DNA from 4 places in the Streptomyces sp. MUSC 14 genome. Region 3 is predicted to be linked to each of the others. Evidence: riboswitches for the same ligand, from Rfam matches in the RefSeq annotation. Region 3 holds a riboswitch; each other region holds the start of a gene.

Region 1 (5,189 bases), on a different contig from region 3:
GTCGGCGGGAGAGAACAGCGACCAGGACGCGTCCGCGTTGACCCGGCGCATGAACTCGTCCGGGATCCAGTGCGCGAGGTTCAGGTTGTGCGTACGGCGAGCGTCCTCACCGGTGTTGTCCCGCAGCTCCAGGAACTCCTCGATGTCGGAGTGCCAGGTCTCCAGGTAGACCGCGGCCGCGCCCTTGCGCCGGCCGCCCTGGTTCACGGCGGCCACCGAGGCGTCCAGCGTCTTCAGGAACGGCACGATGCCGTTGGAGTGCCCGTTGGTGCCGCGGATCAGCGAACCGCGGCTGCGGATGCGGGAGTACGACAGCCCGATGCCGCCGGCGTGCTTGGAGAGCCGGGCCACCTGGTGGTAGCGGTCGTAGATCGAGTCCAGCTCGTCCAGCGGGGAGTCGAGGAGGTAGCAGGACGACATCTGGGGGTGTCGCGTGCCGGAGTTGAACAGCGTGGGGGAGGAGGGCAGGTAGTCGAGGCGGCTCATGAGTCCGTAGAGCGCGGCGACTTCGTCCAGCGCGCGGACGCTGTCGTCCTCGGCGAGTCCGCTCGCGACCCGGAGCATGAAGTGCTGGGGGGTCTCGATGACCCGGCGGGTGATCGGGTGGCGCAGCAGGTAGCGGCTGTGCAGGGTGCGCAGGCCGAAGTAGCCGAAGCGGTCGTCGCCCTGCACGTCGACCAGGGCGTCGAGGCGGGCCGCGTGCAGCCGCGCGAACTCGGCGGTGCGGTCGGCGATGAGGCCCTCGCGGTGACCGACGGCCACGGACTCGGTGAAGGACGTCACCCCCTGCGAGGCGGCCTCGGCGCGGATGGAGAGGGTCAGCAGCCGGGCGGCCAGCCGCGAGTAGGCGGGGTCCTCGGAGATGAGCCCGGCGGCGGACTCCGTGGCCAGTTCGCGCAACTCCGACTCGTCGGCCCGCGCCGACCGGCCGCGCAGCGCGGCGGCGGCGACCCGGCCGGGGTCGGCGTCGGGGAGGTCGGCGGTCAGCTCGGTCAGGGTACGCAGCAGCGCGGTACCGGGACCGTCGGTGTCCAGACCGCCTGCTGAAGCCGGATCTGCGGGCGCGATGGTCACGTGGGGCTCTCCCTCGCTCGGCACGGGGGCCTTGCGGAGGGCAGGGGGCAGCCACGAGCGCGCACGCGTCGCGTCCACCGGCCCATTCCACGAGGCCCGGACGTCGGAAGGCACCCGGGCCGGGCGGCCGGGCGCACGCTGCCGACAGGTCCTCGGACTGACTCCTGGGCGCGGATGCGCACAAGTACACCGTTGCGGGACAGTTCCGGATTCGCACCGGATTCCCCTGCGACGACAGCGAGGATGAGCATACATCTAGTGCCGGGCTGTCGTGACACCCCCAGATGTTGTGTCTGTTGTGTGTTGCGCTGGCTTCAGAGCGTCAACTTGTGTATGACGGGGGACATGCGGAACGGGCCGCCGTGGTGCGTGGTGCTGGCGGCCCGCTGCGGGGTGTGTACGGGAGGCTTCAGGGTGTACTTCAGTGGGCGACGCCCGCCAGTTCTGCCTCGACGCCCGGGTCGCCCGCGTCCGCCGTGTAGTCCTCCGGGCGGGTCTCGTCCAGGCCCTCGGGGGCCTTTACGGCCTTCAGGACGAGGGTGAGGACCACGGTGACGGCCACGTTCAGCACGAACGCCGTCATGCCGATGTAGCCGATCTCGCCGATACCGGGGATCTCCTTCGCCGAGCCGCCGAAGTGCTTCTGGGTCGGGGAGGCGACGCCGTACGCGGCGACCGTGCCGTAGATCATGCCGACCGCCCAGCCGGCGAGCAGCGCCCAGCGGTGGAACCAGCGGGTGAACAGCCCGCCGACCAGGGCCGGGAAGGTCTGCAGGATCCAGATGCCGCCCAGCAGCTGGAAGTTGATGGCGACCGTCTTGTCCATGGTGAGGACGAAGACCAGGGCGCCGACCTTCACCAGCAGGGAGACCAGCTTGGAGACCTGGGCCTCCTGCTTCGGCGTGGCGTCCGGTTTGATGAAGTCCCGGTAGATGTTGCGGGTGAAGAGGTTCGCCGCCGCGATCGACATGATGGCCGCGGGCACGAGGGCGCCGATGCCGATGGCGGCGAAGGCCACGCCCGCGAACCAGCTCGGGAACATGTCCTCGAACAGCTGCGGAATCGCCAACTGCCCGTTGCTGACCTTGACTCCGGCCGCGATCGCCATGAAGCCCAGCAGGGCCAGCAGGCCGAGCATCAGGGAGTACAGCGGCAGGATCGTGGTGTTGCGGCGGATCACCTCGCGGCTCTTGGACGACAGGGTCGCGGTGATCGAGTGCGGGTACATGAACAGGGCCAGGGCCGAACCGAGGGCCAGCGTGGCGTACGTCCACTGGCCCGCCTCCGGGGGCGCGAGCGCGCCGCGCGGCTTGCCCGTCGCCGGGCTGACCTGGCTGAAGGCGTGACCGGCCTTGGCGAAGATGTCGTCGAAGCCGCCCAGCTTGATCGGGATGTAGATGATCGCCACCGCGATGACGAGGTAGATCAGGCCGTCCTTGACGAACGCGATCAGGGCGGGGGCGCGCAGCCCGGACGAGTAGGTGTAGGCCGCGAGCACACCGAAGGCGATCAGCAGCGGCAGGTCCCGGACGAACCAGTTGCCGCTGCTCTCCCCGCCGACGCCCATCACGTCCAGCACGGCCTGGATGCCGACGAGTTGGAGCGCGATGTACGGCATCGTGGCGAGGATGCCGGTCAGCGCCACCGCCAGCGACAGACTCTTGGAGCCGAACCGGCCGCGCACGAAGTCCGAGGTCGTCACGTAGCCGTGCTTGTGGGACACCGACCACAGGCGGGGCAGGAACGTGAAGATCAGCGGGTAGACGAGGATCGTGTACGGCACCGCGAAGAAGCCGGACGCGCCCGCCGCGTAGATCGCCGCCGGTACGGCGACGAAGGTGTACGCCGTGTACAGGTCACCGCCGAGCAGGAACCAGGTGATCCAGGTGCCGAACGACCGTCCGCCCAGGCCCCATTCGTCCAGCGAGTGCTCGTTCTCGGCCCGGCGCCAGCGTGCGGCGAGGAAGCCCATGACCGTGACGGCCACGAAGAAGAAGATGAAGACGCCGAGCGCGACGCCGTTGACGCCGTTGTTCACTTCGCCGCACCCCCCTGCTTGCCGGCACGGGCGCGCTGGTCACGCTGCCACAGCTGGTACGCCGTCATCGTGAGCGCCGTGGAGATCAGCACCCAGAGCATCTGGTACCAGTAGAAGAAGGGGATACCGATGAACGTGGGGTCGGTCTTGGCGTACGAGCCGACCCACAGCATCGCCACGAAGGGCGCGACGAGGCACACGCCGATGATCACGCGCACCGGCGTCACCACCGGCGGCCTCACTTCTGGTGCTTCGGACATGCCACCGATCTCCGTCCCCTCGCTGATCACCTGTGTAATGCGCAGGCAATCTAGGTGACGGTGTCACGGCAGTGGAAGACCTCGTCCGCATATCGGTATATCGATTCGGCGAACCTCCACCGTCCGTGACCCCGGCGGCAGTTACTCGACGGGCCGCTTCAGCCGCGCCACGAACTTGTAGCGGTCCCCGCGGTACACCGAGCGCACCCACTCCACCGGCTTGCCCTCGCGGTCCAGGGAATGGCGGGAGAGCATCAGCATGGGCAGGCCCACGTCGGTGCCCAGCAGACCTGCCTCGCGCGGGGTGGCCAGGGAGGTCTCGATGGTCTCCTCGGCCTCGGCGAGGTGGACGTCGTAGACCTCGGCCAGCGCGGTGTAGAGAGAGGTGTACTTCGCCAGGGAGCGGCGCAGGGCCGGGAAGCGCTTGGCGCTCAGATGCGTGGTCTCGATCGCCATCGGCTCGCCGTTGGCCATGCGCAGCCGCTCGATGCGCAGCACGCGCCCGCCGGCCGTGATGTCGAGCAGCCCGGCGAGCCGGTCGTCCGCCGTGATGTACCCGACGTCCAGCAGTTGCGAGGTGGGCTCCAGGCCCTGGGCGCGCATGTCCTCGGTGTAGGAGGTGAGCTGGAGCGCCTGGGAGACCTTGGGCTTGGCGACGAAGGTGCCCTTGCCCTGGATCCGCTCCAGCCGGCCCTCGACGACCAGTTCCTGAAGGGCCTGGCGGACGGTGGTGCGGGAGGTGTCGAACTCGGCAGCCAGCGTGCGCTCGGGCGGGACCGGAGTGCCCGGCGCCTGCGTCTCCGTCATGTCGAGCAGGTGCTTCTTCAAGCGGTAGTACTTGGGCACGCGTGCCGTACGGACGGTGGTGCCGGCCTCGTTCTCCGCACTGCTCACGTCGGTGCTCATGCCCTGCCTTCCCGGCTCCGGATGCCGAAAGCGACCGACTGGCATCGGCCACGGCTCACATCGTGGCACGGCTTCTTGTGTCCGGAGTCCACCCGCATGCCCCGCGATCTCCTCTGTATACCGTCCCACCCCTGGTTGGTCTAGTCCATCACCCGGCCCCGGGCCGCTAGATCCCCTGCCAGTCCGGCTTGTTGGCGTAGGTGTGCCGGAAGTAGTCGGCGAGCTTCAGCTTGGACGCGGCCGCCTCGTCGACCACCACCGTCGCGTGCGGGTGCAGCTGGAGCGCGGAGGCCGGGCAGACCGCGGCGACCGGGCCCTCGACGGTCGCGGCCACCGCGTCCGCCTTGCCCTCGCCGGTCGCGAGCAGCACCAGGTGCCGGGCCTCCAGGATGGTGCCGATGCCCTGGGTGATGACGTGGTGGGGGACCTGGCCGATGTCGCCGTCGAAGAAGCGGGCGTTGTCGACGCGGGTCTGCTCGGTCAGGGTCTTGATGCGGGTGCGCGAGGCGAGCGAGGAGCACGGCTCGTTGAAGCCGATGTGCCCGTCGGTGCCGATGCCGAGCAGCTGGAGGTCGACCCCGCCGGCCGTGGCGAGCGCGCGGTCGTACTCCGCGCAGGCCGCCTGGACGTCCGCGGCGGTGCCGTCGGGTCCGAGGAACGCGTCCATGCCGATGCCGAGCGGCTCCAGCACCTCGCGGCGCAGCACCGAGCGGTAGGACTCGGGGTGCTCGGCGAGCAGCCCCACGTACTCGTCGAGCTGGGCGATCCGGGCCCGCGAGGTGTCCACGGCACCGGAGCGCACCTTCGTGGCCAGTGCCTGATAGATGGGCAGCGGGGTGGAGCCGGTGGCCACGCCGAGCAGGGCGTCGGGCTTGCGTCGCAGCAGCTGCGCCATGGCCTCGGCGATCAGC
Region 2 (5,189 bases), on a different contig from region 3:
CGCGATCTGGAAGATGTCCCGCCGCGAGGTCGTCGACCACACCAACGTCGTCGAGGAGACCGAGGTGCCCGCCGGTGTGGTGACCACCGCCATCGCCGCGGTGGCCCCGCCCCCCTCGGGGACGATCGGCGAGGATCTGACCGCCACGATCCCCGCCCCGGCCGGCACGGAGCCCACGGCCCCCGTCGCCTCGGTCGCTCCCCCGGCCACCACCGTCTGACCCCGGCCCCCTCGGTTACCAAGGAAGCATCCCCATGAAGATCGACTGGTCGGCCATCGGCTCCGTCTTCGGCGTCAGCCTCGTGTTCACGGTGGGCCTCGTGGTCCTGTTCACCCTCGGCATCAGGGGCCTGACCCGGCGCGAACAGGCCGCGGCCCAGGGCGACTCCGCCGCCCTCGCCGTCACCGGCGCCTACGTCTGCTTCGCGGCCTGCGCGGCGGCGGTGGCGTACGGCATCTTCCTGATCGTCTCCAAGAGCTGACAGAACGGCACCGGCAAAGGCTCCCCTGCGTCCATGACGCAGGGGAGCCTTTGCCATGCCGGGCGGCCCCACGTGCCCCGCGATGTGGGGATCGGCACACTCTCCCCGTGCAGGTCAACGGCAAGTTGACGGCCGTTCCGGGCCCGTGGTGGACTGCCCGGGCCATGTACGGCGGCAGGAGAGGAAGCCGGTGCGAATCCGGCGCGGTCCCGCCACTGTCACCGGGGAAGAACCCCCGGGAGCCAGGAACTCTCACCGCCGAATCTCGTCGAACCAGGGCGCGGACACCCTGAGTGAGGACACCGATCGCCATGCCCGGCTGCCGAAGGACCCGTACCAGGCCCGCTCCCGCACCCACGGCCGGCTGAGCCCATGGGTGCCGATCGCTCCTACGCGTACGGCGCCGCCGCCGGCCTTCTCGGTGACCTGCTCCTCGGCGACCCGCGCCGTGGGCATCCGGTCGCCGCGTTCGGGCGGGCGGCCGCTGCCGTGGAAGGCGTGTTGTGGCGCGACCACCGCGGCTGGGGCACGCTGCACACCGTCGTGTGTGCGGGCGGCGCCGTCGCACTCGGCGCGGCCGCCGCACGCGCCGTACGCCCCTCCCCCGCCGCCTCCGCCGCCCTGACCGCCGCCGCCGTCTGGTCGGTCGTCGGCGGTACGTCGCTGGGCCGCGAGGCCCGCACCATCGGACGGGCGCTGGAGGCCGGTGACATCGAGGCGGCCCGCGCCCGGTTGCCCCACCTGTGCGGCCGGGACCCCCAGTCGCTGGACGCCGACGGGATCGCCCGGGCCGTGGTCGAGTCCGTCGCCGAGAACACCTCCGACGCCGTCGTGGGCGCCCTGGTGTGGGGCGCCGTGGCCGGGGTGCCCGGACTGCTCGGCTTCCGGGCCGTCAACACCCTGGACGCGATGGTGGGTCACACGTCCCCGCGCCACCGCCGCTACGGCTGGGCCTCCGCCCGACTCGACGACGTGGCCGGCTGGCCGGGGGCCCGGCTGACCGCCGTACTCGCCGCCGTCGCCGGACCCGACCCGCGCGGCGCCCTGCGCGCCTGGCGGGCCGACGCCCGCAAGCACCCGAGCCCCAACGCCGGGCCCGTGGAGGCCTCGTTCGCGGGTGCGCTCGGCGTCCGCCTGGGCGGGACGCTCTCCTACGGCGGACGGGTCGAGCACCGGCCCGTGCTGGGCGGGGACACCGGGCGGGCCGTCCGGGTCGCCGACATCGACCGGGCGGCGCGGCTCTCCCGCCGCGTCGGCCTGCTCGCGCTCGGCACCACGGTCGCCGCGCGGCTCGTCGTCAGCAGCGTCAAGAGCCCGAAGGGACGTGGGAAGTGAACGGGGGACTCCTCGTCGCCGGCACCACCTCCGACGCCGGCAAGAGCGTCGTGACGGCCGGGATCTGCCGGTGGCTGGTGCGCCAGGGCGTGAAGGTCGCGCCGTTCAAGGCGCAGAACATGTCGCTCAACTCCTTCGTGACCCGCGAGGGCGCGGAGATCGGCCGGGCGCAGGCCATGCAGGCCCAGGCGTGCCGGGTCGAGCCGACCGCGCTGATGAACCCGGTGCTGCTCAAACCGGGCGGCGAACAGAGCAGCCAGGTCGTGCTGCTGGGCAGGCCGGTGGGTGAGCTGAGCGCCCGCGGCTATCACGGCGGGCGGCAGCAGAAGCTGCTCGGCACGGTGCTGGACTGCCTGGCCGAGTTGCGGGGCACGTATGACGCGGTGATCTGTGAGGGGGCGGGCAGCCCGGCCGAGATCAATCTGCGCCGGACCGACATCGTGAACATGGGGATCGCGCGGAACGCGCGCCTGCCCGTGCTCGTGGTCGGCGACATCGACCGCGGGGGCGTCTTCGCCTCCTTCTTCGGCACCGTCGCCCTGCTCTCGCCGGAGGACCAGGAGCTGGTCGCCGGGTTCCTGGTGAACAAGTTCCGGGGGGACGTGAGCCTTCTGGAGCCCGGGCTCGACATGCTGCACGGCCTGACCGGCCGGCGGACGTACGGCGTGCTCCCCTTCCAACACGGCCTCGGCATCGACGAGGAGGACGGGCTCCGCGTCTCGCTGCGGGGTGCGGTACGGGAGTCGAACGTCATCGAGCCCCTGGGGGAAGACGTACTGCGGGTCGCCGTCTGTGCCGTTCCCCTGATGTCCAACTTCACGGACGTGGACGCGCTCACCGCCGAACCGGGCGTCGTGGTGCGGTTCGTGGACCGCCCGGAGGAGCTGGCCGACGCCGACCTCGTCGTCGTCCCCGGCACCCGCGGGACGGTCCGGGCCCTGGAGTGGCTGCACGAGCGGGGGCTCGCGGACGCGCTGCGCCGCAGGGCCGCCGAACACCGGCCCGTCCTCGGCATCTGCGGCGGCTTCCAGATCCTCGGTGAGCACATCGAGGACGAGGTCGAGAGCCGCCGGGGGCGGGTCGAGGGCCTCGGGGTGCTGCCCCTAAGGGTGCGGTTCGCCCCCGAGAAGACCCTTGCCCGGCCGGAGGGGGAGGCACTCGGCGAGCGGGTCGAGGGGTACGAGATCCATCACGGGGTCGCCGAAGTGACCGGCGGGGAAGCCTTCCTGGACGGCTGCCGGGCCGGGCAGACCTGGGGCACCCACTGGCACGGCTCGCTGGAGTCGGACGGCTTCCGGCGGGCCTTCCTGCGCGAGGTGGCCGCCGCCGCGGGCCGCCGCTTCGTGCCCGCGCCGGACACCTCCTTCGCCGCGCTGCGCGAGGAGCAGCTCGACCGGCTCGGCGACCTGATCGAACAGCACGCGGACACGGACGCGCTGTGGCGGCTCATCGAGTCGGGCGCGCCGCAAGGACTGCCTTTCATTCCACCGGGAGCGCCCGCATGAGCACAGTGTTGTTGTTGTCCACCGCCGACACGGACCTGCTGGCGGCCCGGGCCTCCGGCGCGGACTTCCGCATCGGCAACCCGACCCGGGTGGACGTCCGGCAGGAGCTGCCGCGACTGCTGGACGGCGCGGACCTCGCCGTCGTACGGCTGCTCGGCGGCAAGCGGGCCTGGGAGGACGGGCTCGCCGCGCTGAAGGCGGCCGGGATCCCGACGGTGCTGCTGGGCGGCGAGAGCGTACCGGACGCGGAGCTGATGGCCGAGTCCTCGGTGCCGGCCGGTGTGGTCGCGGAGGCGCTGAAGTACCTGGTCGAGGGCGGCCCGGCGAACCTGCTGGAGCTGTCCCGGTTCCTGTCGGACACCGTGCTGCTGACCGGCGAGGGCTTCGAGGAGCCGCGGAAGATGCCGGAGTACGGCGCCCACGGCTCGTACGCGGCACGGGACGGCCGCCCGACCGTGGGCGTGCTCTTCTACCGGGCGCACGAGCTGAGCGGCAACACCGCCTTCGTGGACACCCTGTGCGAGGCGATCGAGGCGGAGGGCGCGAACGCCCTCCCCGTGTACTGCGGTTCGCTGCGCGGCGCGGACGCCGGGCTGTACGAGCTGCTGGGCAGGGCCGACGCGCTGGTCGCGACCGTACTCGCGGCGGGCGGCACGCACGCGTCGCAGGCCTCGGCGGGCGGCGACGAGGAGTCCTGGGACATCGGCGCCCTCGCCGACCTGGACATCCCGGTGCTGCAAGGGCTCTGCCTCACCTCGTCGAAGAAGGCCTGGGACGAGTCGGACGCCGCCCTGTCCCCCATGGACGCGGCGATGCAGGTCGCCATCCCGGAGTTCGACGGCCGGCTGATCACCGTGCCCTTCTCCTTCAAGGAGCAGGGTCCGGACGAGGTCCCGGTGTACGTCGCCGACCCCGAGCGGGCCGCGCGCGTGGCCGGAATCGCCCTGCGGCACGCCCGGTTGAAGCACAAGCCGAACGCCGAGAAGAAGATCGCGCTGGTCTTCACGGCGTACCCGACCAAGCACTCGCGGGTCGGCAACGCGGTCGGTCTGGACACGCCCGCGTCGGCGGTGCGGGTGCTGGACGCGTTCCGGGACGCCGGGTACGGGCTCACCGAATACCCCTCCGAGGGCGACGAGTTGATCCACCGGCTCATCGAGGCCGGCGGTCACGACGTGGAGTGGCTGACCGAGGAGCAGCTGGCCGCCGCGCCCGCGCGGGTGCCGCTGGCGCACTACCGGGCGTGGTTCGAGAAGCTCGACCCCGGCCTCAAGGGGGCCGTGACCGAGGCGTGGGGCGAGCCGCCGGGCAGCCTGTACGTCGACGGCGAGGACATCGTGCTGGCGTCCCTCCGGTTCGGGAACGTCGTCGTCATGATCCAGCCGCCGCGCGGCTTCGGGGAGAACCCGATCGCGATCTACCACGACCCCGACATGCCGCCCTCGCACCACTACATGGCGGCGTACCGGTGGCTGGAGGCCGCGCCGTCGGAGGGGGGCTTCGGCGCGGACGCGATCGTGCACATGGGCAAGCACGGCACGATGGAGTGGCTGCCGGGCAAGGGGCTCGGGCTCTCCGGCGGCTGTGCCCCGGACGCCGTCCTCGGGAACCTCCCCCTCGTCTACCCGTTCATCGTCAACGACCCCGGTGAGGGCACCCAGGCCAAGCGGCGCGGGCACGCCACGGTGGTCGACCACCTGGTGCCGCCGATGGCCCGCGCCGACACCTACGGCGACCTGGCCAAGCTGGAGCAGCTGCTCGACGAGTACGCGCTCGTCTCCGACCTGGACCCGACCAAGGCCCCGGCCGTGCGGGCGCAGATCTGGACGCTGGTCAAGGCGGCCGAGCTGCACCACGACCTGCATGT
Region 3 (5,189 bases):
CCCGCGTCCAGGGCCTGGCGGATGAACGGGCGGGCGGCGTCCTCATCCAGCGTCCACGGGTGCGGACCCCGGTCGGGGACGCCGTAGCTCATGCATCCGAGCGCCAGCCGCGAGACCTCCAGGCCGCTCGCGCCGAGCTTTGCGTACTCCATGGTTCAGTTCCCCTCGTCACCGGCCCCGCCACCGCGCCCCGGCGCGCGTCCGGGGACGGGGCGGGCCTGCTCCATCGGTACGAGCATGATCGTATCGAGGAGGGAGGGCGGCAGGCGCGGAGGGCTCGGACATCCACACCGCGCGCCGGGGCCGCCCTGCGGCCCGAGGGTGCGCCGGCGGCGTGCCGCTACCCGGCCAACTGCGGGTACATTGCCGCCAGTTCGCCGGAGAGGCCCGCCTTCACGTTCCGGGTGAGGTCGTCCGCGAGCACTTCGTACGCCCCGGTCTCGACGCCGTCGAGCGCGAGGGCGGCGACGTCGTGCGGTGCGGACTTGGGGGCGTCCACGGCCGCGGCCATGTCGGTGTCGATGTAGCCGACGTGCAGTCCCGTCACCCCGATGCCGCGCGAACTCAGTTCCAGGCGCAGGGAGTTGGTCTGGGACCAGAAGGCGGCCTTGGTGGCGCTGTAGGAGCCGGCGACCCCGATCCAGGAGAGCACGGAGTGCACGTTGAGGAGGTGTCCGCCGCCGTTGCGTCCGAGGACCGGGACGAAGGCCCGGGTGACCAGGAGCGGGCCGTAGAAGTTGGTCTCGAACTCACGGCGCACGACGTCGATCTCGGCATCGAGGAAGGAGCGCGCACCGAGCGAGACACCCGCGTTGTTGATCAGGATGTTGACGTCCTGCGCCTGCGCGGCGGCCGCGGCGACGGAGGCCGGGTCGGTGACCTCCAGGGCGAGCGGAACGGCGTCCGGATGGGTCACGGTGCGCGGGTCCCGGGCCGTGGCGTACACCTTGGCGGCTCCGCGCGCGTACAGCTCCTCCACCAGCGCCCTGCCCAGGCCCCGGCTGCCGCCGGTGACCAGGGCGACGGAGTTCTTGATCACGGTCATGTCGTCTCCAGGGGAAGTCACGAGTGAAAACCGATCGGTTTCCCATCGGCCTCTCCCACGGTAAACCGATCGGTTTCCAACTTCAAGCACGAACCGGAGCCACCCCCCGCCACCCTCTCCCGCTACTCTTCCCGGGGTAAGTTTGATTTTCCAACTCAGCAGGGGAGGCCGCATGCGCGAGCAGCGCACGGCCGAGGGGGCGGGAAGCCGGAAGCTGCCCGCCCGCCTCGCCGCCCACCCGTCCGTACGGGCCGTACTGGCATCCCGCGCGAACGCCGCTCCGGCACCGCCGCCACCGGTGATCGACGCGGACTGGCTGCGCGCGCTGTGTCTGGAGGCCGGTGCGGACGACGCGGCGGCGGTGAGCCTGGACCACCCCGACCTCGCCGGGGAGCGGGACCATGTCCTCGCCGCCCTGCCGGGCACGCGCGCGCTGGTCTCGCTCATGGTCCGGATGAACCGTGCCAACACCCGCTCGCCCGCGCGCAGCGTGGCCAACCAGGAGTTCCACCAGACCGACGAACAGGTCAACGCCGCCGCCCGCAGGGTGGTCCGGGCCCTGGAGGACGCCGGCCATCGCGCGCTCAATCCGTCCGCCGGGTTCCCGCAGGAGATGGAGCACTTCCCCGGCCGTATCTGGGTCGTCGCGCACAAGACGGTCGCCGTGGCCGCGGGCCTGGGCGTCATGGGGCTGCACCGCAATGTCATCCACCCCCGGTTCGGCAATTTCGTGCTGCTCGCCACCGTGCTCGTGGACGCCCCGGTCAGCGCGTACGGCCGGCCGCTGGACTACAGCCCCTGCGTGGACTGCAAGCTGTGCGTCGCGGCCTGTCCGATCGGCGCCATCGGCAAGGACGGCTCGTTCGACGCGCTGGCCTGCACGACCCACAACTACCGGGAGTTCATGAGCGGCTTCACCGACTGGGTGCAGACCGTGGCCGACAGTGCGGACGCGGCCGACTTCCGCTCGCGGGTGACCGACCCCGAGAACGCCTCGATGTGGCAGAGCCTCGCGTTCAAGCCGAGTTACAAGTCCGGCTACTGCCTGGCTGTGTGCCCCGCCGGCGAGGACGTGCTGGGACCCTATCTCGACGACCGCAAGGCCTATCTGGAGACCGTGCTGCGCCCGCTCCAGGACAAGGCGGAGACCCTCTACGTGCTGCCGGGCTCCGACGCCCAGCGGTACGCCGAGCGCCGCTTCCCGCACAAGCCGGTCAAGGAGGTCTCCGGCGGCTGGCGGCCCCCCGCCGGGCACCGTTCCGTCGAGCGGCGCGCCGACGAGGAGCGCCCGGGGTCCCCCGGCCCCGCCTGAACACCAGCCCGCCGAGCGCCCCTCGTCACCCGGACAACCCTCGTCACCCGGGCGGCCCGGCTCCGCTGGCCGTCGCGCGTCCGGTGGCGGAGGGTCTGAACAAGATCGGTGGGTCGATGCCTCGTCCGACCGGTCGCCGAGTCGCCCCTCCCTGTCCGTGACGACGTGCCGAGGCGGGCCGACCCACCGGGGGGCGGGGAGCGATCAATCCATGCGCTCGGGTAGTTCCCCGCCCTCTCCCACCCGCCCGTGCCACCCGCGCCGCCCGGCGCCCCGCGGTCCGTGCCGGGGCGGCTCCGATCGCTGACCGCCGCGCCGCAGGAAGCGGATCACCGGGTGGCCGTCCGCGGTGATGACCTCGGCGTCGACGCCGTACACCCGCTTGATCAGGTCGCTGGTCAGGACCGCGCCGGGCGGGCCCTCGGCGACCGCCCGGCCGTCGTGCAGCACTAGCAGCCGGTCGCAGTACAACGCGGCGAGGTTGAGGTCGTGCAGGGCAATCACCGTGGTGACCGGCAGGCTCGCGACGAGGTCCAGCAGGTCGAGCTGGTGCTGGATGCCGAGGTGGTTGGTCGGTTCGTCCAGGAGCAGTTCGCGGGGCTCCTGGGCCAGGGCACGCGTGATCTGGGTGCGCTGGCGTTCGCCCCCGGACAGGGTGTGCCAGGACTGTCCGGCGCGGTCGGTCAGACCCGTGCGGTCCAGTGCCTCGGTGACGGCCCGCGTGTCGGCGGGGCCGGGGGCGGCCCAGGCGCGGCGGTGCGGGATCCGGCCGAGCGCGACGACGTCCCGAACGCGCCCGCCGAAAGCGACACCGCTCCCCCGCCCACACCGAGCACGACGACTGCGACCGCGCCGGTCGAGGCTTCCGAGGACACCCCGAGCACGAACGGGTCGGCGAGCGGGTTGCGCAGCAGGGACTGCATGACCGCCCCGCACACCGCGAGCCCGGCGCCGCAGACGGCGGCCAGCAGGGTGCGTGGCATCCGCAGGTCCCACACGATCCCGTCGCGCAACGGCGCCAACCCGCTCTCCCCGAGCCCGAGACGGGCGGCGGCCGACGCCCACACGTCCGACGCGGAGATCTGGGCCGGGCCGATGGTCAGGGCGAACGCGACGGACAGCACCAGGGCGGTGAGCCCGGCTCCCGCCGACGCGGCCGTACGCAGGCTCACTTGACGAGCCCGAACGTACGCAGCCCGGCGGCGACCTGCTCGATGCCCTCGACGGTCCGGATGCCCGGGTTCATCGCCTGCCCGCTGAGCAGGACGTAGCGCTTCTTGCGCACCGCCGTGAGGTTGCGGGTGGCGGGGTCGGTCTCCAGGAAGCGGACCTTGGCCCGGGCGTTCTCCGCGGTCTGCATCGTGCGGGTGAGGTCGCCGAGGACGAGGACGAGGACGTCGGGGTCGCGGTCGGCCACGGTCTCCCAGTTGATCTGCGGCCACTCGTCGTGCGTGTCCGCGAAGACGTTCTGCGCGCCGACGGCACGGGTGATGATGCCCGGCGCGCCGCAGCAGCCGGCCGGATAGGGCGGGCGGGAGTCGGAGAACCAGTACACGAGGGCCTGAACACGGATGTGCCTCGGATGCCGGACGCGTACGCGGAGCCTGGCCTACGGACGTCCTCCGCACCCGGCGGCGCGAAGGTGCCAGCAGGTCTTCGGACTCGGGTTCGTCCGGCCGGGGCGCCTTCCCGGCAGGGTTCGGCGTCAGCCCTTCCGGCGGCCCGGTCCCTCCCAGTGGCATGGTGTGCCCCGCCCGTCCCCCTCACCGCTGCGCGTCAGTTGCGGATTCGCACCGGATTCCCTGGCCTCGGTTGTGGCTCGACTGGCTCCGGCAAGCTATCAGCACGTCCGTGCGCAGCCCCGGGCACAGCCGTCGGCAGCGGGAACTGTGGGCACGAGCGGGGTAGTTGATATGGGAAGCTTTGGCCAATCGTTCACGGGACCGAGGCCGTGACGGTCGGGGAGAGGAGCCCACTGTGACTCAGGACGGCGGCCAGGCCGTGCGCATCGACACCAGCAAGCCGCATCCCGCGCGCATCTACGACTACCTCCTGGGCGGCAAGGACAACTACGAGGTGGACCAGCAGGCGGGCGACCAGCTCGCCGCGGCGGCCCCCGAGGTGTGGATCTCCGTGCGCGCCAACCGCGCCTTCCTGCACCGTGCGGTGCGCTACGTCGTCGACACCGGTGTCCGCCAGATCCTGGACATCGGCACCGGACTGCCCACCTCCCCGAACGTGCACGAGGTCGCCCAGCAGCTGGCACCGGACGTGCGTGTCGCCTACGTCGACAACGACCCGATCGTGAAGGCGCACGCCGACGCGCTGCTCAGCCGGGCCGGCACGACCAGCATCGTCCTCGCCGACCTGCGCGATCCGCAGTCCGTCATCGATCATCCGGAGGTCCGCCGGGTCATCGACTTCGGCCGGCCGGTCGCCCTGTTCCTCGTCGCCATACTCCACTTCATCCGTGACGCGGACGGTCCCGAGCGGATCGTGGCCACTCTGCGCGACGCACTGCCGGCCGGCAGCTTCCTCGTCCTGTCGCACGCGACGGGCGACTTCGCCGACGACCGCAGCGACGCCGAGGCCGTCTACAAGAGCGCCACCGCCACCATGAACCTGCGCTCCCGCGACCGGGTCGAGCGGTTCTTCGACGGCCTCGAACTGGTCGAACCCGGCCTGACCCAGGTCCCGTTCTGGCGCCCCGACACCACCCCGCCGGCCGGCTCCGAGGAGATCGGCTTCTACGGCGCGGTGGCTCGGAAGAACGCCTGAGCACGGCGAGTCCGGCGCAGGGTCGGGCCCGTGCCGGACCCACGCACCCTCGCC
Region 4 (5,189 bases), on a different contig from region 3:
GATCTGCGGGCCGCCCTGGCCGACGAGGCTTGCGGGGTGCCGCTGCCCGCTCCCGAAGAGGTCGCGGAGGCCGCCCGCGACCATCCGGAGGTGGCCCACGCCCTGATCGCCCTGCACCGCCGCTATCGCGACACGGCAGAACAGGCGGCCGCCCTCGCCGCACCCCGCTCAGGGGGCACACCCTCCGGGGGCGGCTCCCACCTGCTCCCCGCCGAGCCGCACGACGAGGTGCGGGACTACTTCTACGCCCACCACAACCACTTCGACCCCCTGGACACCGAGGCCGAACGCATCGCGGCAGCCCTTCAGCTGCGACCGGGGCACGCCGCCGACCCGCTCACCGCACACCTCACCGAACGGCACGGAGTCCGGGTGGTTCAGGCCGCCGCCGGCCGCTCCGCCGACGCCCGGCGCTACGACCCGGACACCGGTCTACTCTTCCTCTCCCCCTGGCTCAGCGACGGCCAGCGCTCCTTCCAACTCGCCACACAGCTCGCACTGTTGGAACACGGTCCGCTGCTCGATCGACTGGTCGGCAGCGCGACGGAGCTGACCTCACCGGAGTCGTCCACGCTGGCCCGCATCGGACTCGCCAACTACTTCGCGGGCGCCCTGCTGATGCCGTACACCGCCTTCCATTCCATGGCCGAGGAAGTGCGGTACGACATCGAGCTGCTCTCGGCCCGCTTCGGTGTCGGCTTCGAGACGGTCTGCCACCGGCTGAGCACCCTGCAGCGCAGCGGCAGCCGCGGTGTGCCCTTCTCGTTCCTGCGCGTGGACCGGGCCGGCAACATCTCCAAGCGCCAGTCCGCCACGGACTTCCACTTCTCCCGCATGGGCGGCACGTGTCCGCTGTGGACGGTGTACGAGGCGTTCTCCGCGCCGGGCCGGATACTGACGCAGGTGGCGGAGATGCCGGACGGGAAGCGGTACTTCTGGGTCGCGCGGACGATCCTCCGCGGCGGATTCGGCCACCACGCTCCCCGCGCCGAGTTCGCCGTCGCGCTCGGCTGCGAACTACGCCACGCCCACCGCCTCGTCTACGCCGAGGGAATCGCCCTGGACGACCCACGCGCAGCGACCCCCATCGGCCTGGGCTGCCGGATCTGTGAGCGCCGCGACTGCGCCCAGCGGGCCCGGCCCCCCGCAGGCGGACGGCTGGCCATCGACCCGGACCGGCGCACGTACGTGCCGTATCCCGTGGAGAGCCAGACCTCATGACGACCCCAAGACACCGAAGACACGGACGGCAGGAGCAGCCACGTGACCAGCCGCGTCACCTTCCTCTCACCCGCCACGAGCCCCTCACTTCGGCAGGCGCGCTTCTACGACGGCGACTCGATCGACGACACCGGAGCGGCCCGCGCCCGCGAGGCCGCCGGGTCGCTGCCCGTGCCGGCACATGTGGTCATGTCCCCGAGCGTGCGCTGCCGGGAGACCGCGGAGGCACTCGGACTCGCCGGCATGGAGAAGCCCGAGCTGAATGGCCTGGACGTGGGCCGCTGGCGTGGCCGCACCCTCGACGAGGTGGCGGCCGCCGAGCCCGAGGCGGTCGGCTACTGGCTCGGCGACCCCGGCTGGGCCGCACACGGCGGGGAGTCGGTACGAGATGTGTGTGCACGCGTCGGGAACTGGCTGGACACCGCCCAGGACATGAACGGCCGTACGGTGGCCGTGGTCGAGCCGGAGGTCGTGCGGGCCGCAGTCGTCCATGTGCTGGATCTGCCCGCGACGGCATTCTGGCGGCTCGACGTACCACCGCTGACCGCCACGGAGTTGAGCGGACGGGCGGGGCGGTGGAACCTGAGGCTCGGACGGCCCCTGTCCCTTTCGGAGACCCCGACGGCGCAGTGAGAACTGCGCCACCTCGGCCATGCACGAGTCGTCCGTCGACCGGCCGTCCGGGTACCGCCGGAACAGAGTCGTCGGAACGGTCGCTGGAACACCGGGCTTGGCGGCGCCACTGGATGACGGAGGCACGAACGCTTCGAGGGCCGAGCCGTTCGGCGGCTCGGCCCTCGGGCGCGTCAGTCCATCAGTGCGTCATGCCGCGCCGACCGGCTCCGGCTGCTTGGGCGCGGGCTTCGCGGCGGCCCGCATCGCCGGGTCGAGCAGGCGCTCGGCCATGGGGGCGAAGACGAGACCCAAGGCCCCCCAGAGCAGGGCCTGGGCGGCGACGGAGTAGAAGCGGAAGGAGAACAGCACGTCCGCCGGGAAGCCCGGGAAGACGATCGTCCCCTTGGAGTTCTTCAGAGGCAGGGGCGTCTCGGTGGCGTGGTGCCCGTACTCCTGCACGTTGGCGGACAGCTCGCCCAGTTGCGGCAGTAGAGCCATCACGATGCCGATCGCCACGACGTAGCCACCGGCGGCAAGGAGCGTAGCGTTCCAGTTGCCGAAGCGCGCCTGGAGGCGCTTGCCCAGCCAGACGGCACCGACCAGGAAGAGTACCGAGCAGAGGACCATGGCCAGGTAGAGGTTGCCGCGGTCCTTGATCGTGTCCGGGTGGCCGATCGACGGCGGGTTGGCCGGGTACTTCAGGAACGGCACCAAGTACATGCCGAGGAAGCCGCCCAGAGCCACCAGCATCGCGAGGTTCCGGGGACGCAGCTTGCCGACCCGGCCGAGGCACACGGCGTAGGCGACGGCGAACAGGGCACCCATGGCGATGCCGAAGAAGACCATGCCCACGCCGATGCCGACGTTGGCCTGGATCGTCCGGCTGAAGATGTCCGGTCCCGCTGCCTCCGGCGTCAGTCCGGCGGCCTTGTCGAGGGCCGACTGTGCGGCGTCGCGCCCGCTCTCATAGTCGATGGCCTTGGCGATCTGGGGCTCGGCGAAAATCCGCGCGAAGACGAAGGCGAGCAGCCCGGCGACTGCGCCGGCGATGACGCCGCGCAGGATGAGTCTCTTTTCCATGTTCAGATGTCCGTGTCCGTGCCTGCTCCCGTCAGTGGCAGGGGAAGCCGAGGAAGTGGCGGGCGTCGTGCACGAACTCGTGGACGTGCATGTCCTTGCCGAAGACGGAGTAGGCGCCCTGGTCGACGCCGATGAAGTAGTAGATGGCCAGCGCGATCAGCGCGGTGCCGACCAGCCAGAACACAGCCTTCGTGGCCGGCAGGACGACCGGGGTGGGAAGCGCGGCGGGCGCGGACATGCTGCTCATGGGTGTGAGCCCTCCTTCAGGGGATCGTGCGTCCCTCAGTTCGATGGAGCGTCGCGACGGCCCAGGGTCTGACTTCAGATCCACCCGGGGGAGGATCTGTTCACAGTGGCGCGACCGTGCTGGAGTTTCACCAGCTTCCTTAGGCCATCATTACAACCGGAGCGTACGGACACTTGAGATGGTCCGTCAATCAGACAAGCGGCCGAGACCGTGTGGCTCTGGGCACCCTCCGCCCTGCGTAACCTCAGTCCCCCGTTTTGGGCAGGTCGAACCGCAACATCCGGCCCGCGACCTGTTGCCGGCACCGGCCATCCTGGGGTCCGCCGGGAGCGCCCAATCGGGTACGGCGCTCCATGATTTCCGTCGACCGCCGGGCAGCTCTATGAAGTAGATTGGTACTCTTATGTGCCGAGTTGGCGGAGTGACCGCTGAATCCGCTCTCCTGCGGCAGTCGTGCCCAGGCGCTCAGTTCCAGCCGCAACGTGAGTCCTTCAGGACAACACAGCCCCTCGCGGAATCATCGGGCCCCTTGTCACGTTCTCCGGAACACCGACGCGAATCGAATCACAGGCATGGCCCGCGAATCTGGCCGGCGAAACGCGAACCCTTAGGCGAGGAGCGGAGGAATCCAGTGGCCAGACGTCTCACACCGCGCCATATCACTCTCGGGGGCCGCGAGGCAGTCGCCCTCACTTTGGAGGAGTACGAACGGCTCGTCGCCAGCCGACGGCAGGTCGGCGGACAGAGCGCACGCGTCCGTGTGCTGGCCCAGGAGGCGAAACGAACCGAGCGGCTTCTCCAGGATCTGGAAACCCTGCTCGCAGCACCCGGAGACCGGTGCTGCGAGCAGCAACACACTGAGGCTACGGCCTGTTCGGCGCCCTGCCCCCGCGGTTCAGACACCGAGAGGGAGACCGGTACGGACTGCCTGCGCTGCGCGTTGGTGGCGCTATTGCGTCGCCACCGGAACCCGGAGTACTGAGCAATCACACGCTCGGCTTCCCGGCAAAAGAAGAGCTCAGCAGCTCCGGCAGAGCAACGGCGTCCATCGCGCACGTCGCATTCCCGCCCCTGCCCATTCACCGCGTGAGCGAGAGCTGTGCCGCCCGGCGGCGCCTTCCTCCGACGTCGCCGGGCGCACACGGTTCGCCGCCCTTTTGTCAGCGGTGCCGGAATTCCGGCGGTCGCTTGTCGATGAAGGCGCCCATGCCCTCCTTCTGGTCGGCCGTCGCGAACACCGCGTGGAAAAGGCGCCGTTCGAAGCGGACGCCTTCCGTGAGGGTGGTCTCGAAGGCCCGGCCGACCGCTTCCTTCGCCATCATCGCCACCGGCAGCGACATGTCCGCGACCGTCTCGGCGACGGCCAGGGCCTCGCCGAGCAGGTCGTCGGCGGGGACCACCCGGGACACCAGCCCGGCTCGCTCGGCCTCGGTCGCTTCCATGGTGCGTCCGGTCAGGCACAGTTCCATGGCCTTCGCCTTGCCGACCGCGCGAGTCAGGCGCTGCGAGCCGCCGATGCCCGGGATCACCCCGAGCTTGATCTCGGGCTGGCCGAAGACAGCCGTGTCAGCGGCGAGCAGGATGTCGCAGAGCATGGCCAGCTCACAGCCTCCACCGAGGGCGTACCCGGCGACAGCGGCCACCGTCGGCGTGCGCAGCTGTCCGAGCCGGTCCCAAGCGGCGAACCAGTCGGCGAGGTACATGTCCATGTAGTCCTGCGGCTGCATCTCCTTGATGTCGGCACCGGCCGCGAACGCCTTCGCGGACCCGGTGATCACGATGCAGCCGCAGTCAGGGTCCCGGTCGAGGGCCTCGGTGGCGGCCACGACCTCGTTCATGATCTGGAGATTCAACGCGTTGAGGGCCTTGGGACGGTTGAGGGTGAGCAGGGCGGTACGGCCCTTGCGCTCGACGAGGATCGTCTCGTACGCGATGTCCGGTTCCGTGGTGGTCACTGCCTGCTCTCCGCTCCGGTCCCTGATGGTGCGGACGATGCCGGAGAAGTCCTCCGTGGCACCGGCCTGCT

Evidence for each region. Region 3 has a riboswitch for cobalamin ahead of BIV25_RS35565 (ABC transporter substrate-binding protein). Riboswitches for the same ligand answer to the same signal wherever they lie in the genome.
Region 1: it holds a riboswitch for cobalamin, as region 3 does, so the genes downstream of both, BIV25_RS34955 (ribonucleoside-diphosphate reductase subunit alpha) here and BIV25_RS35565 (ABC transporter substrate-binding protein) in region 3, are expected to answer to the same signal.
Region 2: it holds a riboswitch for cobalamin, as region 3 does, so the genes downstream of both, BIV25_RS05240 (cobalamin biosynthesis protein) here and BIV25_RS35565 (ABC transporter substrate-binding protein) in region 3, are expected to answer to the same signal.
Region 4: it holds a riboswitch for cobalamin, as region 3 does, so the genes downstream of both, BIV25_RS02770 (CbtB-domain containing protein) here and BIV25_RS35565 (ABC transporter substrate-binding protein) in region 3, are expected to answer to the same signal.

The regions. Positions count from the first base shown of each region.
Region 1 is NZ_MLYN01000060.1:167,080-172,268, reverse strand. Features, by position in the region: gene BIV25_RS34955 (ribonucleoside-diphosphate reductase subunit alpha) at 1-1,074, opposite strand, end outside; cobalamin riboswitch at 1,200-1,338, opposite strand; gene mctP (monocarboxylate uptake permease MctP) at 1,496-3,112, opposite strand; gene BIV25_RS34945 (DUF3311 domain-containing protein) at 3,109-3,372, opposite strand; gene BIV25_RS34940 (GntR family transcriptional regulator) at 3,514-4,278, opposite strand; gene nagB (glucosamine-6-phosphate deaminase) at 4,445-5,189, opposite strand, start outside.
Region 2 is NZ_MLYN01000009.1:148,388-153,576, reverse strand. Features, by position in the region: gene BIV25_RS05250 (inorganic phosphate transporter) at 1-220, shown strand, start outside; gene BIV25_RS05245 (hypothetical protein) at 255-482, shown strand; cobalamin riboswitch at 615-757, shown strand; gene BIV25_RS05240 (cobalamin biosynthesis protein) at 855-1,817, shown strand; gene BIV25_RS05235 (cobyric acid synthase) at 1,814-3,322, shown strand; gene cobN (cobaltochelatase subunit CobN) at 3,319-5,189, shown strand, end outside.
Region 3 is NZ_MLYN01000061.1:70,746-75,934, reverse strand. Features, by position in the region: gene BIV25_RS35590 (aldo/keto reductase) at 1-152, opposite strand, end outside; gene BIV25_RS35585 (SDR family oxidoreductase) at 341-1,045, opposite strand; gene BIV25_RS35580 ((4Fe-4S)-binding protein) at 1,218-2,357, shown strand; partial or broken gene BIV25_RS35575 (ABC transporter ATP-binding protein) at 2,562-3,149, opposite strand; partial or broken gene BIV25_RS35570 (iron chelate uptake ABC transporter family permease subunit) at 3,146-3,529, opposite strand; partial or broken gene BIV25_RS35565 (ABC transporter substrate-binding protein) at 3,526-3,918, opposite strand; cobalamin riboswitch at 3,987-4,200, opposite strand; gene BIV25_RS35560 (SAM-dependent methyltransferase) at 4,335-5,135, shown strand; gene BIV25_RS35555 (serine hydrolase domain-containing protein) at 5,166-5,189, shown strand, end outside.
Region 4 is NZ_MLYN01000007.1:321,677-326,865, forward strand. Features, by position in the region: gene BIV25_RS02755 (short-chain fatty acyl-CoA regulator family protein) at 1-1,221, shown strand, start outside; gene BIV25_RS02760 (histidine phosphatase family protein) at 1,264-1,854, shown strand; gene BIV25_RS02765 (CbtA family protein) at 2,044-2,916, opposite strand; gene BIV25_RS02770 (CbtB-domain containing protein) at 2,948-3,163, opposite strand; cobalamin riboswitch at 3,209-3,356, opposite strand; gene BIV25_RS02780 (enoyl-CoA hydratase) at 4,324-5,118, opposite strand; partial or broken gene mmsB (3-hydroxyisobutyrate dehydrogenase) at 5,152-5,189, opposite strand, start outside.